Regions from separate parts of the Planococcus alpniumensis genome, predicted to be linked through region 1. Evidence: predicted binding sites of a transcription regulator. Region 1 holds the regulator's gene; the other holds the start of a gene.
The links. The regulator CtsR, encoded in region 1, represses protease genes until heat stress. The targets are predictions, from matches to a motif close to ATGGTCAATAAAGGTCAAACA.
Positions count from the first base shown of each region.

Region 1 (8,123 bases):
GGGGACGCAGAAGGATAGGGTGAGCGTGCCGTTGGTTGTGCACGTCCAAGTTGTGAGATGAGAAACGAGGCAAATCCCGTTTCTATGTACATCAAGCAGTGATGGCAAGAGGTTTAACCTCAGAGTCCCTGATTTCACACTGCCAAGAAAAGCCTCTAGCGAGGCGGGAGGTGCCCGTACCGCAAACCGACACAGGTAGGCGAGAAGAGAATTCTAAGGTGAGCGAGTGAACTCTCGTTAAGGAACTCGGCAAAATGACCCCGTAACTTCGGGAGAAGGGGTGCTCTGGTAGGGTGTTACAGCCCGAGAGAGCCGCAGTGAATAGGCCCAGGCGACTGTTTAGCAAAAACACAGGTCTCTGCAAAACCGTAAGGTGACGTATAGGGGCTGACGCCTGCCCGGTGCTGGAAGGTTAAGGGGAGTGCTTAGCGCAAGCGAAGGTGCGAACCGAAGCCCCAGTAAACGGCGGCCGTAACTATAACGGTCCTAAGGTAGCGAAATTCCTTGTCGGGTAAGTTCCGACCCGCACGAAAGGCGTAACGATCTGGGCACTGTCTCAACGAGAGACTCGGTGAAATTATAGTACCTGTGAAGATGCAGGTTACCCGCGACAGGACGGAAAGACCCCGTGGAGCTTTACTGTAGCCTGATATTGAATTTTGGTGCAACTTGTACAGGATAGGTAGGAGCCAGAGAACCCGGAGCGCCAGCTTCGGGGGAGGCGTCGGTGGGATACTACCCTGGTTGTATTGAACTTCTAACCCACAAGCCTTAGCGGCTTGGGAGACAGTGTCAGGCGGGCAGTTTGACTGGGGCGGTCGCCTCCTAAAGAGTAACGGAGGCGCTCAAAGGTTCCCTCAGAATGGTTGGAAATCATTCGCAGAGTGTAAAGGCACAAGGGAGCTTGACTGCGAGACGGACAGGTCGAGCAGGGTCGAAAGACGGACTTAGTGATCCGGTGGTTCCGCATGGAAGGGCCATCGCTCAACGGATAAAAGCTACCCCGGGGATAACAGGCTTATCTCCCCCAAGAGTCCACATCGACGGGGAGGTTTGGCACCTCGATGTCGGCTCATCGCATCCTGGGGCTGTAGTCGGTCCCAAGGGTTGGGCTGTTCGCCCATTAAAGCGGTACGCGAGCTGGGTTCAGAACGTCGTGAGACAGTTCGGTCCCTATCCGTCGCGGGCGCAGGAAATTTGAGAGGAGCTGTCCTTAGTACGAGAGGACCGGGATGGACACACCGCTGGTGTACCAGTTGTTCTGCCAAGAGCATCGCTGGGTAGCTATGTGTGGCCGGGATAAGTGCTGAAAGCATCTAAGCACGAAGCCCCCCTCAAGATGAGATTTCCCATTGCGCAAGCAAGTAAGATCCCTCAAAGACGATGAGGTAGATAGGTTCGGGGTGGAAGCGTGGCGACACGTGCAGCTGACGAATACTAATCGATCGAGGACTTAACCAACAAACTGAAACGCAAGTTTCCCACAATGTCGATTTATCCAGTTTTGAGCGAACAAGCTCAACATAGTCCAGTGATGATGGCAAAGAGGCCACACCCGTTCCCATCCCGAACACGGAAGTTAAGCTCTTTTGCGCTGATGGTAGTTGGGGGTTTCCCCCTGTGAGAGTAGGACGTCGCTGGGCAAGTAGAAAGGCCGTTACCGGTTCATTCCGGTAGCGGATTTTTTGTATTTTAAATTAAAAAAAGGATTGAAAATATATTATAAAGGGAAAAAAGAAATGAGGTGAAGACTTATGAAAGCAGGTTATTATACAGTAAAAATGATTGAGAAAAGAACTGCATTATTGGTTTCATTAAAAGATTCTGCTGAACAGTATACTTATCCAGTTGCAGATTTTACTCATGATGTAAATAAAGGGGATATAGTAGAAGTTTGGCAACAGGGTACACGTTGGAGAACAAAGTATGTTGAAGAAAAAACCCGTTCGGTATCAAGTCATACAAAAGATTTTATGAAACGGATGATGGATCAAGAATGAAGAGTCTCGGGATATTCAACCCGAGACTTTTTCTATCTCAGACTAAGTATTTGATATCCATAAAATGCTTATGTATAATTAAGTCAAATATAGTCAAAGTCAATCATTAGCGCATTTAAACGCTCAAGAGGTGAAAGCGATGCGGAATATTTCAGATATAATTGAAGGTTATTTAAAAGAGATTATCGAAATAAGCGGTAAGGACCTTATTGAAATTAAACGAAGTGAGGTTGCTGAGAAGTTTCAATGTGTTCCCTCTCAAATTAATTATGTGATAAATACTAGATTTACATTAGATCGTGGATATTTAGTTGAAAGTAAGCGTGGTGGGGGCGGATATATTCGTATTAAGAAAATACGCCTTCATAAGAAATCGGATTTGATTGCCCAAATTATCAATAGGCTTGAAACTGGTGCTTCACAAACTATGGCCGAAGATATTGTGTGGAGGCTTTTAAGTGAAGATGTTATATCGAAGCGTGAAGCTAAATTGATTTTGAGTGCCATTGATCGTTCTACTCTCGGGCTGCCTCTACCTATACGAGATGAAGTACGAGCGCGGATTTTAGTGGCGATGCTGTTTACTATTCAATATGAGTCGAACGGGCAAGGAGTGATCAAGTGATTTGTGAACAATGTGGAGAACGGCCAGCTACAGTCATTGTGAAGCAGAACCAGCAAGGCCATTTAACAGAAAAACACCTCTGTCACGTTTGTGCGGCGGAAAATCATAATATCAGTTTTTCTTTTGATCAAGATCCTATGGCAATCCATAACTTATTAGCCAATTGGTTTCCAAAACAGCAAGCCGCTGTAAGTCCTGTACGAAAAGAAGTTCCGATTTGCCCATCTTGTGGATTTACCTTCCAAAAATTCTTGAATCTCGGTAAGTTTGGCTGTGCTGAATGTTATAATACCTTTTCGCCTCAGCTAAATGAGATTTTAAAAAGAGTACAAAATGGGAATACAGAACACACAGGAAAGATTCCTGCTTCTTATGGAACAACGTTGAAAATCAAAAAGGAAATTGAAGAATTGAGAAAGCAAATGCAGGCTGCCATACAAGATGAGAATTTTGAAGAAGCTGCAAGGCTGCGAGATCAAGTTAAGGTCTTGAATGAAAAGCTTGAAGGAGGTGGGGGTGTTGGCAATTGATCGTTTCCTTCAACCCCGTGCAAGCAGTTGGATGGCTAATAACGGAGAACACGTTGATATAGCCATGAGTACAAGGATTCGGCTTGCACGAAATTTAGACGAATTTAAATTTCCCTACGCTTTTTCTGAAGATGAAGCGTTGAAAGTTGATAAAGCTGTTTCTTCGGTCTTGCTGGATAAGGGAAAGGAAGTTGGGTACGGTTTTACTCATATCAATATTGAAGAATTAAACGATCTACAACGTGAAGTGTTAGTAGAAAAACATTTAATTAGCCCTTATTTAGCAAATAGCCAGCATTCCAGTGCTGTATTATTATCGGATGAAGAAGAGCTTAGCGTTATGGTCAATGAAGAAGATCACATGCGGATCCAAAGTTTGCAGTCAGGCTTTCATCTGCAGGAAGCATATGACATAGCGAATAAAATGGATTCGCTTTTAGAAGAACACCTTTCTTATGCTTTCCATGAGAGATTTGGTTATTTGACCAGTTGCCCTACAAACACGGGTACAGGCATGCGCGCTTCTGTCATGCTTCATTTGCCAGCTTTAACGATGTCCCATCAAATCAACCGGATCATCCCGGCTATATCCCGTCTGGGGATGGTTGTGAGAGGGATTTATGGAGAAGGAAGTGAAGCGCTTGGTAATGTATACCAGATTTCTAACCAAGTAACACTGGGGAAATCAGAGTATGAGATTTTGCAGGATTTGCAAAACATGACCGAGCAGATTATTGAACAGGAACGAAGAGCAAGGGAAGCGCTAAATGCGAATTCTCCGCTGCTCCTTGAAGATAGGGTGTACCGGTCATTAGGTGTCCTGACTCACGCCCGTCTGTTGAATACAGAAGAAGCAGCTACTTGTTTATCAGATGTCAGACTTGGCATCGATCTTCATCTAATAACGGGTGTAGACATGTCGATACTGAATGAATTGATGGTCTTTATGCAGCCTGCGTTTTTGCAGCAGTATGCAGGACGTCCATTAGAAGCGAAGGAACGGGACCTGGCCCGGGCGGAATTGTTCCGGGAGAGGTTAGCTGATAACGGGATAAATACAAAAGGAGAGGATTTTGCATGATGTTCAACCGATTTACACAACGCGCACAAAAAGTTCTTCAATTAGCTCAAGAAGAGGCAATCCGCATGAAGCACGAATCGATCGGAACTGAGCATATTTTGCTTGGTTTGATCCGAGAAGGCGGCGGAATCGCTGCGAAAGCACTTGAAGCAATTGAAGTGAATACACAATTGATCGAAGACGGTGTCAAAGAACTAGTCGGGGTCGGCGAAAAAGATGTCGGGCCGATTGTTCATTATACGCCGCGGGCTAAAAAAGTGATCGAGCTATCGGTCGACGAATCCCGCAAGCTTGGGCACTCTTATATCGGAACAGAGCATTTACTGCTTGCTTTAATCCGTGAAGGCGAAGGGGTCGCGGCACGAGTTCTTGGGAATGCCGGTGTCAGCTTGAACAAAGCGCGCCAGCAAGTATTGCAACTACTTGGCAGCAACGAACAAGCATCGACTGGCACGAGCCCGAATGCTTCTGCCAATACACCGACTTTGGATGGCTTGGCACGTGACTTGACGCAAGTTGCGCGTGAAGGTAGCTTGGATCCTGTGATTGGACGCAGTGACGAAATCACGCGTGTGATTGAAGTATTGAGCCGCAGAACGAAAAACAACCCGGTATTGATCGGGGAGCCTGGTGTCGGTAAAACGGCGATTGCAGAAGGGCTTGCCCAGCAAATCGTTAATAATGAAATTCCGGAAACGCTTCGCGACAAACGCGTCATGGTGCTTGATATGGGTACGGTAGTTGCCGGAACGAAATACCGTGGTGAGTTTGAAGACCGCTTGAAAAAAGTGATGGATGAAATACGCCAAGCAGGCAATGTCATTCTCTTCATTGATGAGCTTCATACATTGATCGGGGCTGGCGGTGCTGAAGGCGCGATTGATGCTTCGAATATCTTGAAACCATCGCTTGCACGCGGCGAATTGCAGTGCATCGGTGCCACAACATTGGACGAGTACCGCAAGTACATCGAAAAAGATGCAGCGCTTGAACGTCGTTTCCAACCGATTCAAGTCGATGAGCCAACGGTTGAGGAATCAATCGAAATCATTAAAGGCTTGCGCGACCGCTACGAAGCGCATCACCGCGTGAAAATTACCGATGAAGCGATTGTTGCGGCAGCGAAAATGTCCGACCGTTATATTTCCGACCGCTTCTTACCGGATAAAGCGATCGATTTGATCGATGAGGCCGGTTCAAAAGTGCGTTTGCGTTCGTATACGACTCCACCGGATTTGAAAGAGCTTGAAGCCCGTCTTGAAGCGGCGCGTTCTGAAAAGAATGAAGCGGTGCAGAGCCAGGAATTCGAAAAAGCGGCTTCTCTTCGCGATGCCGAGCAGAAGTTGAAAGATGAGCTCGACCAGACGAAGAAAGAATGGAAAGAAAAGCAAGGCAAAGAAGAGTCTGAAGTGACAGTCGAAGATATTGCAAAAGTCGTCTCTATGTGGACAGGTGTGCCGGTATCGAGATTGGCGCAGACAGAATCCGATAAATTGCTTAATTTGGAACAAATCCTTCATAGTCGTGTAATCGGCCAGGACGAAGCGGTGACTTCGATTTCGAAAGCGATCCGCCGTGCGCGTGCCGGGTTGAAAGATCCGAAACGTCCGATTGGCTCGTTCATTTTCCTAGGGCCTACGGGCGTCGGGAAAACCGAGCTTGCGAAAGCCTTGGCTGAATCGATGTTCGGGGATGAAGATGCGATGATCCGCATCGATATGTCTGAGTACATGGAACGCCATACGACTTCACGCCTTGTTGGGTCACCTCCAGGCTATGTCGGCTATGAAGAAGGCGGCCAGTTGACGGAAAAAGTTCGCAGAAAGCCATATTCAGTCGTCTTGCTTGATGAAATCGAGAAAGCCCACCCTGAAGTTTTCAATATCCTCTTGCAAGTACTTGAAGACGGGCATTTGACGGATTCCAAAGGGCGTCGCGTCGATTTCCGTAATACGGTAATCATCATGACGTCGAACGTCGGTGCACAGGAATTGAAATACAATAAGTATGTTGGCTTTAACTTGGAAGATTCGAAGACGGATTATAAAGACATGAAAGGCAAGATGCTCGCGGAATTGAAGAAAGCGTTCCGTCCTGAATTCTTGAACCGTGTCGATGATATGATTGTCTTCCATTCACTTGAAAAGAACGATTTGCGCAAGATTGTCGAGCTGATGACGCAGCAGTTGACGGGCCGTTTGAAAGAACAGGACATCGATCTGGAGCTGACAGAGGCAGCGCTTGATAAAATTGCCAAAGAGGGGTATGATCCGGAATACGGAGCACGTCCTTTGCGCCGCTCACTTCAAAAACATGTCGAAGACCGTTTGTCTGAAGAGTTGTTGAAAGGTACAGCAATTGCCGGGCAAAAAATTGTCTTCGATGTACAGGGCGATGAATTCATTGTCCGTACGAATGAAGGGGCCGTAGAGAAATCGTAACGATATCCCGCCCGCCGGATATGTCTCCGGCGGGTTTTTTCTATATATAGGAGGTAACTATGGCGAAGAAAAAAATAAAGTTCATCTGCCAGTCCTGCGGTTATGAGTCTGCAAAGTGGATGGGGAAATGCCCAGGTTGTGCGGCATGGAACACAATGACGGAAGAAACAGAAGTTGCAGCACCGAAAGGCACAAGAGGCGCATTCCAGCATAGCGCTCCTCAAGTTGCTCAAAAAGCGACACCAATCAATTCGATTGAAACGAAAGAAGAGCCGCGCACAAAAACTGAAATGGAAGAGTTGAACCGCGTGCTCGGTGGTGGAATTGTTTCCGGCTCGCTTATTTTGATCGGGGGCGACCCTGGGATCGGGAAATCGACGTTACTCTTGCAAGTGTCGGCACTTCTTGCGAAAGCTGGCAAGAAAGTGCTGTATATTTCAGGTGAGGAGTCGATTCGCCAGACGAAAATGCGGGCGGAGCGGCTGGATGCGGTTTCGGGGGACTTATTGATTTTTGCGGAAACCAATTTGGAGCTGATCCATCACACGATTGAAGAAGTAGAGCCGGATTTTGTGATTGTCGATTCAATTCAGACGGTTTATCATCCGGAAGTGACATCTGCGCCCGGTAGTGTGACGCAAGTTCGTGAAAGCACGGCAGAATTGATGCGTGTGGCGAAAACGAAAAACATCGCGATTTTCCTGGTCGGCCACGTGACGAAAGAAGGCCAGATCGCTGGACCTCGTATCTTGGAGCATATGGTCGATACGGTGTTGTATTTTGAAGGGGAACGGCATCATACGTACCGCATTTTGCGCAGTGTCAAAAACCGCTTCGGTTCGACGAATGAAATTGCGATTTTTGAAATGCTGCAAGGTGGGTTAAAGGAAGTGTTGAATCCGTCCGAGCTGTTTTTACAGGAACGTTCAAGTGGCACAGCGGGATCGACGGTTGTCGCTTCCATGGAAGGGACACGGCCGATACTGGTGGAGATTCAGGCATTGGTCACCCCATCGAGTTTTAATTATCCGAAGCGAATGGCGACTGGGATTGACCAAAACCGGGTATCGTTATTGATGGCGGTGCTGGAGAAGCGCGTCGGCTTGATGCTGCAGTCGCAAGATGCGTATATTAAAGTCGCGGGCGGCGTGAAGCTGGATGAACCAGCGATCGATCTCGCCGTGCTCGCAAGCATTGTCTCGAGTTTCCGGGATATTGCACCGAAAGTGGATGATTGCATTATCGGTGAAGTCGGGTTGACCGGAGAGGTGCGCCGTGTGTCGCGCATCGAACAGCGTGTGCAGGAAGCGGCAAAGCTGGGCTTTAAGCGTGCCATCATACCAAAATCGAATATGGGCGGTTGGGATTTTCCGGAAGGAATCCGCGTCGTTGGTGTTGAAACTATAAACGAGGCGTTGAAGGAATTATTCCCGCAACAATAAGGGG
Region 1 covers NZ_JAAMTH010000001.1:95,362-103,484, forward strand. The annotation lists rRNA gene G3255_RS00470 (23S ribosomal RNA) at 1-1,461, shown strand, start outside; rRNA gene rrf (5S ribosomal RNA) at 1,528-1,643, shown strand; gene G3255_RS00480 (hypothetical protein) at 1,755-2,000, shown strand; gene G3255_RS00485 (CtsR family transcriptional regulator) at 2,140-2,625, shown strand; gene G3255_RS20200 (UvrB/UvrC motif-containing protein) at 2,622-3,155, shown strand; gene mcsB (protein-arginine kinase McsB) at 3,145-4,236, shown strand; gene G3255_RS00500 (ATP-dependent Clp protease ATP-binding subunit) at 4,233-6,677, shown strand; gene radA (DNA repair protein RadA) at 6,737-8,119, shown strand.

Region 2 (8,123 bases), 1.1 Mb from region 1:
CGCTGGGTCTTTTTCAGCGAATACTTTGATTTCCTTGCCATCGACGAAGATTGAGTTGCCTTCTGCTGTAACTTCAGCGTCCAACGTTCCGTGCACTGAATCGTATTTCAATAGATGTGCAAGCATAGCTGCATCTGTTAGGTCATTGACTGCTACTACTTCCACTTCACTGTTTTGCATTGCTTCACGGAATACGACACGGCCGATACGGCCAAAACCATTGATTGCTAATTTTAAAGTCATTTATAATTCCTCCAATTTTGTTGTTGGGTTGAGTATTGCCCTTGCTGCTCCCTCATCTGTAACGAGGATGGTACGTTCAGGCGCGGCCTGGAAATAAGATTCGATGGCACGCGCTTTCGTGCGTCCTCCGGCGACCGCCATGATGGCCGGTGCTTTTTGGACCTGCTCTAATTGAATGCCCGCTGTTGGGATGCGATAAACTATTTTTCCGGTTTTATCGAAATAATAACCGAAGGCTTCGCTGACAGCTCCGCCTGTTTTGATCTTCTCGACTTCGTTCACGGAAGAGCGGCGCCTGATGGCCATCTCTTCTGCATCGCCGATTCCGTGGATGACTAAATCCGTCCGGTCATAGAGCTCCATCATTTCTTTGATGACAGGTTCCCTCATCATCATTTCAAGTGCTTCAGCACTCAAATGCTCAGGCAGATAAAGCGTGCGGACAGCTCCACCTGTTTTTTCGGCAAAGGATGAAGCGATGGTGTTCGCCTGGTGAAGCATTTCTTCCCCCAGGCCGCCTCGAGCAGCGATAAACTGCATGGCGGGATTTTTCTTCGCCGTACGGATTTCAGCTGCCACGGCGGCCATCGTACTGCCGCCAGTTACAGCGATCGTCCGGCAGCTTTCGAACATTTCCTCCGCGATGCGAGCGGCTTGCCTGCCGATAGCGGCTTTGACCGATGATAGCCGGTCGCTATCCCCTGGCAGGACGACTGCTTGTTTGATGCCGAGTTTCGCTTGAAGCCCAACTTCGAGCTCAGCGGTCCCAGCCAATTCCTTGACCAGCTCACGGAGTTGGTCAAGGACATCGTCCCCCAGTATCGTCAGGCTCATGCCGCTCTTGCTCATTTCGATTAAGGCTTGGTCCCTCAATAAGTCGGTCTCTTTGCGGATTTCCCTTTCGGCTGCGCCTGTCATCTCGCTGATCGTGCGCCTTCCCACGGGCTGTTCGGTTTGAATCAGCTCGAGGATGCTATAGCGCTTTTTCAGCAAGCTTGGCAGTTCAGGCAATAGATGCACTTGCGCTTGCAGAACTGGATCCATCGCTCCACCCCTTTGTTGGACGTTTTCTGTCCCACTACATATAATTACGTCCCACTAGATTCATTGTAGCCGAGCTATTAGATTTATGCAAATAAAAAGAAGCGTTAAAGAATTAACGCTTCCAGAAGTTCGCCGTAGCCGAAATTTCCGTAGAGCAGCACATTTTCCTGTTTCGTGAGCACCGGAATCATCAGCATATATTGTTCGTGCAATTGTTCATCTTCTTCAATATTGATTTCCCAGAAGTCGATCGGGTAATCTTCCTGCAGCAACCGCAATGCAGACTTTGCCTCTTCGCAAAGCCCACAGTTCGGCCGGGTATAGAGTGTATACATGCCATTCCTCCTTATCAGAAGCCTCGCCCGGCTCCGCCGCCTCCCGAAGAGCCGCCCCCGCCGCCGCGGAAACCTCCGCCGCCGGAACCGCCGCCGGAACCGCCTCCGAAGCCGCCGCCAAAACTGCCGGGCCCGAAAAATCCGCCGCGCCTCATGGTTCTTCCGCGGCCGCGACGTCCACGTCCGCCGCCGCCTCCTGTAAACAGGAACAACAAAACAAGTACGATCAGGAACGTGACGATCGGCTGCATAAAGCCGCCTTCACCTTCACTGCTGCCTGACGTCACTTCATTGAGCGGCTGTGGGCTGACCGCTTCCCCGTCCCAGCCGTATTCCGCAGAAACTTCATTGTACAGCGCTTGGTACGTATTGAGAATCGCTTCGTCCGGCTGGTCTTCACGCAAATACGGAACAGCGTAATCATCCAAAATGCGCCCGACTTTCCCATCAGGAAGTGCCCCTTCAAGGCCGTAGCCAATTTCGATATAAATCTCACGGTCCGTCATCGACAGTACTACCATTACGCCGTTGTTTTCTTCCGCAGAACCTACACCATAATGGCGCAACGCTTTATTGGCGTAGCTTTCGATCGGCTCGCCTTCAAGCGAATCGACAACCATGAGGGCAACCTGTGCAGTGGTTGCATCTTCCAGGCCAGCGCCCAAGCTCTTGATCTCGGCTTCTTGCTCTTCGCTCAAGATGCCGGCAATATCCTGGATGTAAATATCATCAGTCAACTCCGGAAATTCTGCCGCCTGCGCGGTTCCGGCGAGCATCAGCAACAGCATGAGCAAAACAGAAATTCTTCGGATCATTCTTCGTCAGTCCCAAAGTCCACATCCGGCGCATCTTCCGCCCCAGCATCAGCTTCGAAATATTCCTTTTCATCAAAGCCGAAAATTCCCGCCACCATATTGCCTGGGAAACTGCGGACTTCCCGGTTGAACTCTGTCACCGAGCCATTATAGTCTTGGCGGGCGACGGCGATCCGGTTTTCTGTTCCGGCCAGTTCATCGGATAATTGCTGGAAATTCTCACTCGAGCGGATTTCCGGATAGTTCTCGACGACGACCAGCAAGCGGCTAAGCGCACCGCTCAATTCGGCGTCTGCCTCTGCCTGCTCTTCAACCGATCCGGCATTCGCCATGCTTGAACGGGCTTCCGTGACACTATCGATGACCTCTTGTTCCTGGTCAGCAAAACCTTTTACCGTCTCGACCAAGTTCGGGATTAAATCAAGCCTACGCTGCAATTGGCTTTCCAGTTGCGCGTACGATTGATTGACGTCTTCTTCCAATTGAACAAAACTATTATAACTTGAACCGAATACGGCGATGGCAATGACGATCAGCCCAATCACCAGTAGCAATGGAATAAGTAATTTTTTCATTTTCCCGTCTCCTTTTCTTTTACAATAATATTATTTGTTTTCCCTGACAGCTTGTTCCTTGAAACCCAATACACCTGATTCTACGTTTCAGGGGCTAAAAAGATTCAATAAAAAAACCGCACAGCCTTTGGCAGGCTGTGCGGTTTTTTATTTTTTACACCCTCGGAGGGAATCGAACCCCCATCTCAAGAACCGGAATCTTACGTGTTATCCTTTACACTACGAGGGCAAATGTTGTTCGCGACTTTTCTATTATACAAAAGCTTTCTTCTTATTTCAAGCGCCTATTTTCAATTCGTTAGATTTGACCTTCATTGACCATGGTGTGTATGATGAATGTACGGCTGAACGGTGTTTCAGCAGCACTTACATTTACCTGAAGGAGGAAATAATCCATGAATTTAATCCCTACAGTAATCGAACAGACAAGCAGAGGCGAACGTGCATACGACATTTACTCCCGCCTATTGAAAGACCGCGTCATCATGCTCGGCAGCGGAATTGACGATAACGTCGCCAACTCCATCGTCGCGCAATTGCTATTCCTTGAAGCTGAGGATCCGGAAAAAGATATTTCCATCTATATTAACAGCCCAGGCGGCAGCATCACAGCCGGTATGGCGATCTACGATGTTATGCAATTCATCAAGCCAGATGTCCAGACAGTTTGCATCGGCATGGCTGCATCCATGGGCGCTTTCCTTCTGGCAGCCGGCACAAAAGGCAAACGCTATGCATTGCCGAACGCTGAAGTCATGATCCACCAGCCACTTGGCGGAGCTCAAGGGCAAGCGACCGAAATTGAAATCGCCGCAAAACGCATCTTGTTCTTGCGCGAGAAGTTGAACCAAATTCTATCAGAACGCACTGGCCAGGAACTTGAAGTGATTTCACGAGATACAGACCGCGATAACTTCATGACTGCAGAACGTGCACTCGAATATGGTCTCATCGACCAAATCATCACGCGCAACAAATTGCCGGAAAATCACGAAAAAGAAGAGTAAATCATAAAAAAGAACTGCCCTTCATGCATCTGCATGAAGGGCAGTTCTTTTTTTGATGCTTAAAGCGTATGGCTTTATGCTTCTTTATCAATCAATTGCGCCAGCGCACCGACTGCGGATTCTTCATCGGCGCCGTCGGCCGAAATTGTCACGTTGGTTCCTTTGCTGACAGCTAAGCTCATGATGCCCATGATGCTTTTAGCATTGACTTTCTTATCGCCTTTTTCCAAATATACATCCGAACTATAGCGATTGGCTTCTTGTACGAACAATGCCGCCTGCCTCGCTTGTAATCCTGATTTCAATTGCACTTCCACTTGTTTTTCTACCATGCATATCCTCCTCCGAAAACTTGACTGTCACGCAATCTATAGAAAAGAGCAGCCTTATTACCGGCTGATCGTTTCGCCTTTTCTCAACGACTCGGCAATCTCATCGATTTTCCGGAGCCTGTGGTTGACGCCTGACTTGCTCACTTTTCCTGTCGATACCATCTCGCCCAGTTCTTTCAGTGTGACATCCTGGTACTCCACACGCAAGCGGGCTATCTCTTTCAGGCGATCCGGCAATTGGTCGATTCCGATCACTTGGTCGATAAAGCGGATGTTTTCGATTTGCCGCAACGCCGCATCAATTGTCTTATTCAAATTGGCCGTTTCGCAATTGACTAAACGATTGACGCTATTACGCATATCGCGAAGGATTCGGACATCCTCGAATTTCAATAGCGCCGAGTGGGCGCCAGTCAAGCTGAGGAAGTCAGAAATTTTCTCCGCCTCCTTCAAATAAGTCACAAATCCTTTTTTCCGCTCAATCATTTTCGCGTTCAATTGGAAATGGTTCATCAGGATGACCAGCGCTTCAGCGTGGTCTTTATAGGAAGAATACACTTCCAAGTGGTAAGAGGACGTTTCGGGATTGTTGACCGACCCTCCGGCCAAAAAGGCACCGCGCAAATATGAGCGCTTGCAGCACGTCGTCGAGATCAGTTCAGGGGAGATATCCTGCTGAAACTGAAAGCCTTCCGACAAGATTAACAAATCCTCAAGCACGAATTTTGCGCCTTCCCGCAAGCGGCAAATATAGACGTTGTTTTTTTTCAACCGCATTTTTTTGCGAACTAACAACTCCACCGGATACGCTTTATAGAAGCGCTTTAGCAAGGTATAGATTCTTCTCGCAATAGCTGCGTTCTCAGTTTGGATATCCAGGCTCAACTGGCGATTGGAGAATGACAGCGTGCCATTCATGCGGATCATCGCCGACAGCTCTGCCTTGCCGCAGCAATCATCCACTTCAATCTGCGTCATTTCTTTTTTTGTTTCTGATGCAAAAGACAATTATGCCCCCCCTTTCAAGCTTTAGGAATACCGGCGCTGCGATGGTACCTGCGATTCGCTGCTGGTGTATTCAAAAAGCCATTTCGCCACTTTCATCGGTTCATGCCGTACGGCTTCCCCAAAAATATTCGCAATATCATGGCGATATACTTCAAGCCCCATATTTTTCAGGCGTTCTTCATCGTATTCCACCGGCCATGCTTTTTCTTTTTTGTATCTTTCAGCCACTCCCTGCGGCATTTGAACTTTGTCGATCAAAATGGCATCGAGAAAGTTTACGCCTACATGGTCGTATAATGCTTTCACATGGTCCGAGGCTGTATAGCCGTATGTTTCGCCCGCCTGGGTCATCAAATTGCAAATATAGATTTTTCGCGCCTTCGCTTCGAGCAGCGCTTTTTTGATATCCTTCACGAGCAAATTGGGCAAGATGCTTGTGTACAAGGAACCCGGCCCAATGACGATGACATCCGCTGATTGAATCGCCTGTATGGTATCCGGCAATGTTCTGACGCCGGCCGGTTCAAGGAATACACGCTTGATCGGCTGCATATAGGCGGGAATTTTGGATTCACCTTTAATGATGGTTCCATCTTCTAGTTCTGCATTCAAGGTCACCAATTGATTGGCAGCAGGCAAAACCGTGCCATTGACATTCAAGACACGGCTCATTTCCCGCACTGCGTGGGAGAAATCACCGGTCAAATCGGTCAATGCCGCAAGCATCAGATTGCCTAGTGAATGCCCTTCCAAATCGAGCGAATGCTTGAAGCGGTATTGGAACATTTCCGCAACTAACGGTTCTGCGTCCGACAATGCGGCCATGACGTTGCGAATGTCCCCTGGCGGAGGAATATCCAAGTCATCGCGTAAACGCCCAGAGCTGCCTCCGTCATCTGCCACTGTGACGATTGCCGTCAAGTCGAGCGGAAAAGTTTTTAAGCCCCTCAGCAAAGTGGACAGACCGGTACCGCCCCCGATGATTACGACTCGTTTTTGCTGGAGACTTTTTTCCATATGCTCAGCCCTTTCTGATTTTCACATCTCTATGCGTAATGCTGACTTTGTTGTTTTTCGCTAGGTATTTCCCGAAATATTCAGCAAGCGTTACAGATCGGTGCTGGCCGCCCGTGCAGCCAAAAGCAATGACCAATTGCGCTTTGCCTTCTTGTTTGTACTGGGGAATCATGAAATCGAATAAATCCTCAAGCTTACTCACCAGCGTCTGCGTCTCCTGCCATTTCAAGACATAATCGGAAACCGGCTGATCCAAGCCCGATTGCGGATTCAATTCCTCTATATAATAAGGATTCGGCAGGAAGCGTACATCGAAAACCAGGTCGGCATCAATCGGCATGCCATGCTTAAAGCCGAAAGACATCAAATTGACCGTAAAGACATTGCTTGTTTTCGAAGCGAAATCCGACGTAATTTTTTCTTTCAGCTGGCGTGGGCTCATGTCTGACGTATTATACATATAATGTGCCCGCCCTTGCAGGTCTTTCAACATATCCCGTTCTTTTTTGATGCCGCCGAGCACAAGCCCGCCTGGCGACAGCGGATGGGAACGCCGCGTTTCTTTATAGCGGCTGACGAGCGTCTGGTTTTCCGCATCTAGGAACAGGATGGTGATCGCCACTTCCGGTTCTTTCGATAGATCATCGATTGCATCAACGAGGCTTGCGAAAAAATCGCCGCCCCGAAGGTCCATGACCGCTGCGACGCGCTTCATCGACTTGCCTGAATCCCGCATCAATTTGATGAATGTGGGAAGAAGCGCCGGGGGAAGATTATCGATTGTGAAAAAACCGAGATCTTCAAAACTTTGGATGGCCACTGTCTTGCCTGCACCGGACATGCCGGTGATGATGATCAATTCGGTTTCTTCGTTATGCTTATCCATGCTGGCGGTTCACCTCTTCAGTCGATGATTGGATGTTCTCTTCTAGCAGTTCGAACTCTGGCGTATAATAGAAGGTCCCGTATTGGACGCCTTCCTGATAAGCCGCAAATAATAGGTTCGTCCGGTCCCCTTCCGCCATCGGCAGGGTATGCAGGCTTTCCACTGGATGCCATTCGAGAATTCCTTCGCGCGTTTCTTCGAATGGGATCCCGCGGAGCTTTGTCGCCCTGAACGTAAACAGCATCCATTCATCCACCGTCTTTCCACCTTCTTGGATCATCATGGTGTAAACGCCTTTCAAGTGAACGCCGAACGGTTCTGCATCCGTTTCTTCCCTGAACTCACGGATGGCCGCTTCATAAATCGATTCGCCGCTTTCCATTTTGCCGCCAGGAGCTACATACCAATCCCTGCGCGGCTTTTTCATCAATAATACTTTGCCATTCTCTATTAGCAATAAATTCGCGATTCGCTGCACATTTGCCACTCCGCATCTAATATAAACTATTTTCATTATACATCTATCCTGGCGTGTCATGCAAAAGAATGCAAAAAAAGAGGCCACTCCCCGGACAATCCGGAAAGCAGCCTGTCAAAAATAACTATATAAAAAGGGGGTTGATTTACACTACTTACTATACCTCTTTTGCATGACAATGCTGTTACAAAGGGATTAAGAAAGCGTTAAGCTTGCGCTTTTGAAGCAATCTTTTCTGCAAGCTCTTCTACATAATGCTGGACGCTTTGCGCGGCGATGCTGCCGTCGCCAGTCGCCGTGACGACTTGGCGCAAAGTTTTATCCCGTACATCGCCTGCCGCGAAGATTCCTGGCACCGAAGTTTGCATTTCTTCATTTGTTTC
Region 2 covers NZ_JAAMTH010000001.1:1,193,759-1,201,881, reverse strand. The annotation lists gene gap (type I glyceraldehyde-3-phosphate dehydrogenase) at 1-243, opposite strand, end outside; gene G3255_RS06090 (sugar-binding transcriptional regulator) at 244-1,287, opposite strand; gene G3255_RS06085 (glutaredoxin family protein) at 1,392-1,622, opposite strand; gene G3255_RS06080 (TPM domain-containing protein) at 1,637-2,437, opposite strand; gene G3255_RS06075 (LemA family protein) at 2,434-3,012, opposite strand; tRNA gene G3255_RS06070 (tRNA-Arg) at 3,170-3,241, opposite strand; gene clpP (ATP-dependent Clp endopeptidase proteolytic subunit ClpP) at 3,408-4,019, shown strand; gene G3255_RS06060 (HPr family phosphocarrier protein) at 4,094-4,351, opposite strand; gene whiA (DNA-binding protein WhiA) at 4,409-5,359, opposite strand; gene mgfK (gluconeogenesis morphogenetic factor MgfK) at 5,381-6,376, opposite strand; gene rapZ (RNase adapter RapZ) at 6,381-7,262, opposite strand; gene G3255_RS06040 (NUDIX domain-containing protein) at 7,255-7,740, opposite strand; gene trxB (thioredoxin-disulfide reductase) at 7,947-8,123, opposite strand, start outside.
Region 2: the regulator CtsR is predicted to act here: its motif matches at 3,314-3,334, upstream of clpP (ATP-dependent Clp endopeptidase proteolytic subunit ClpP).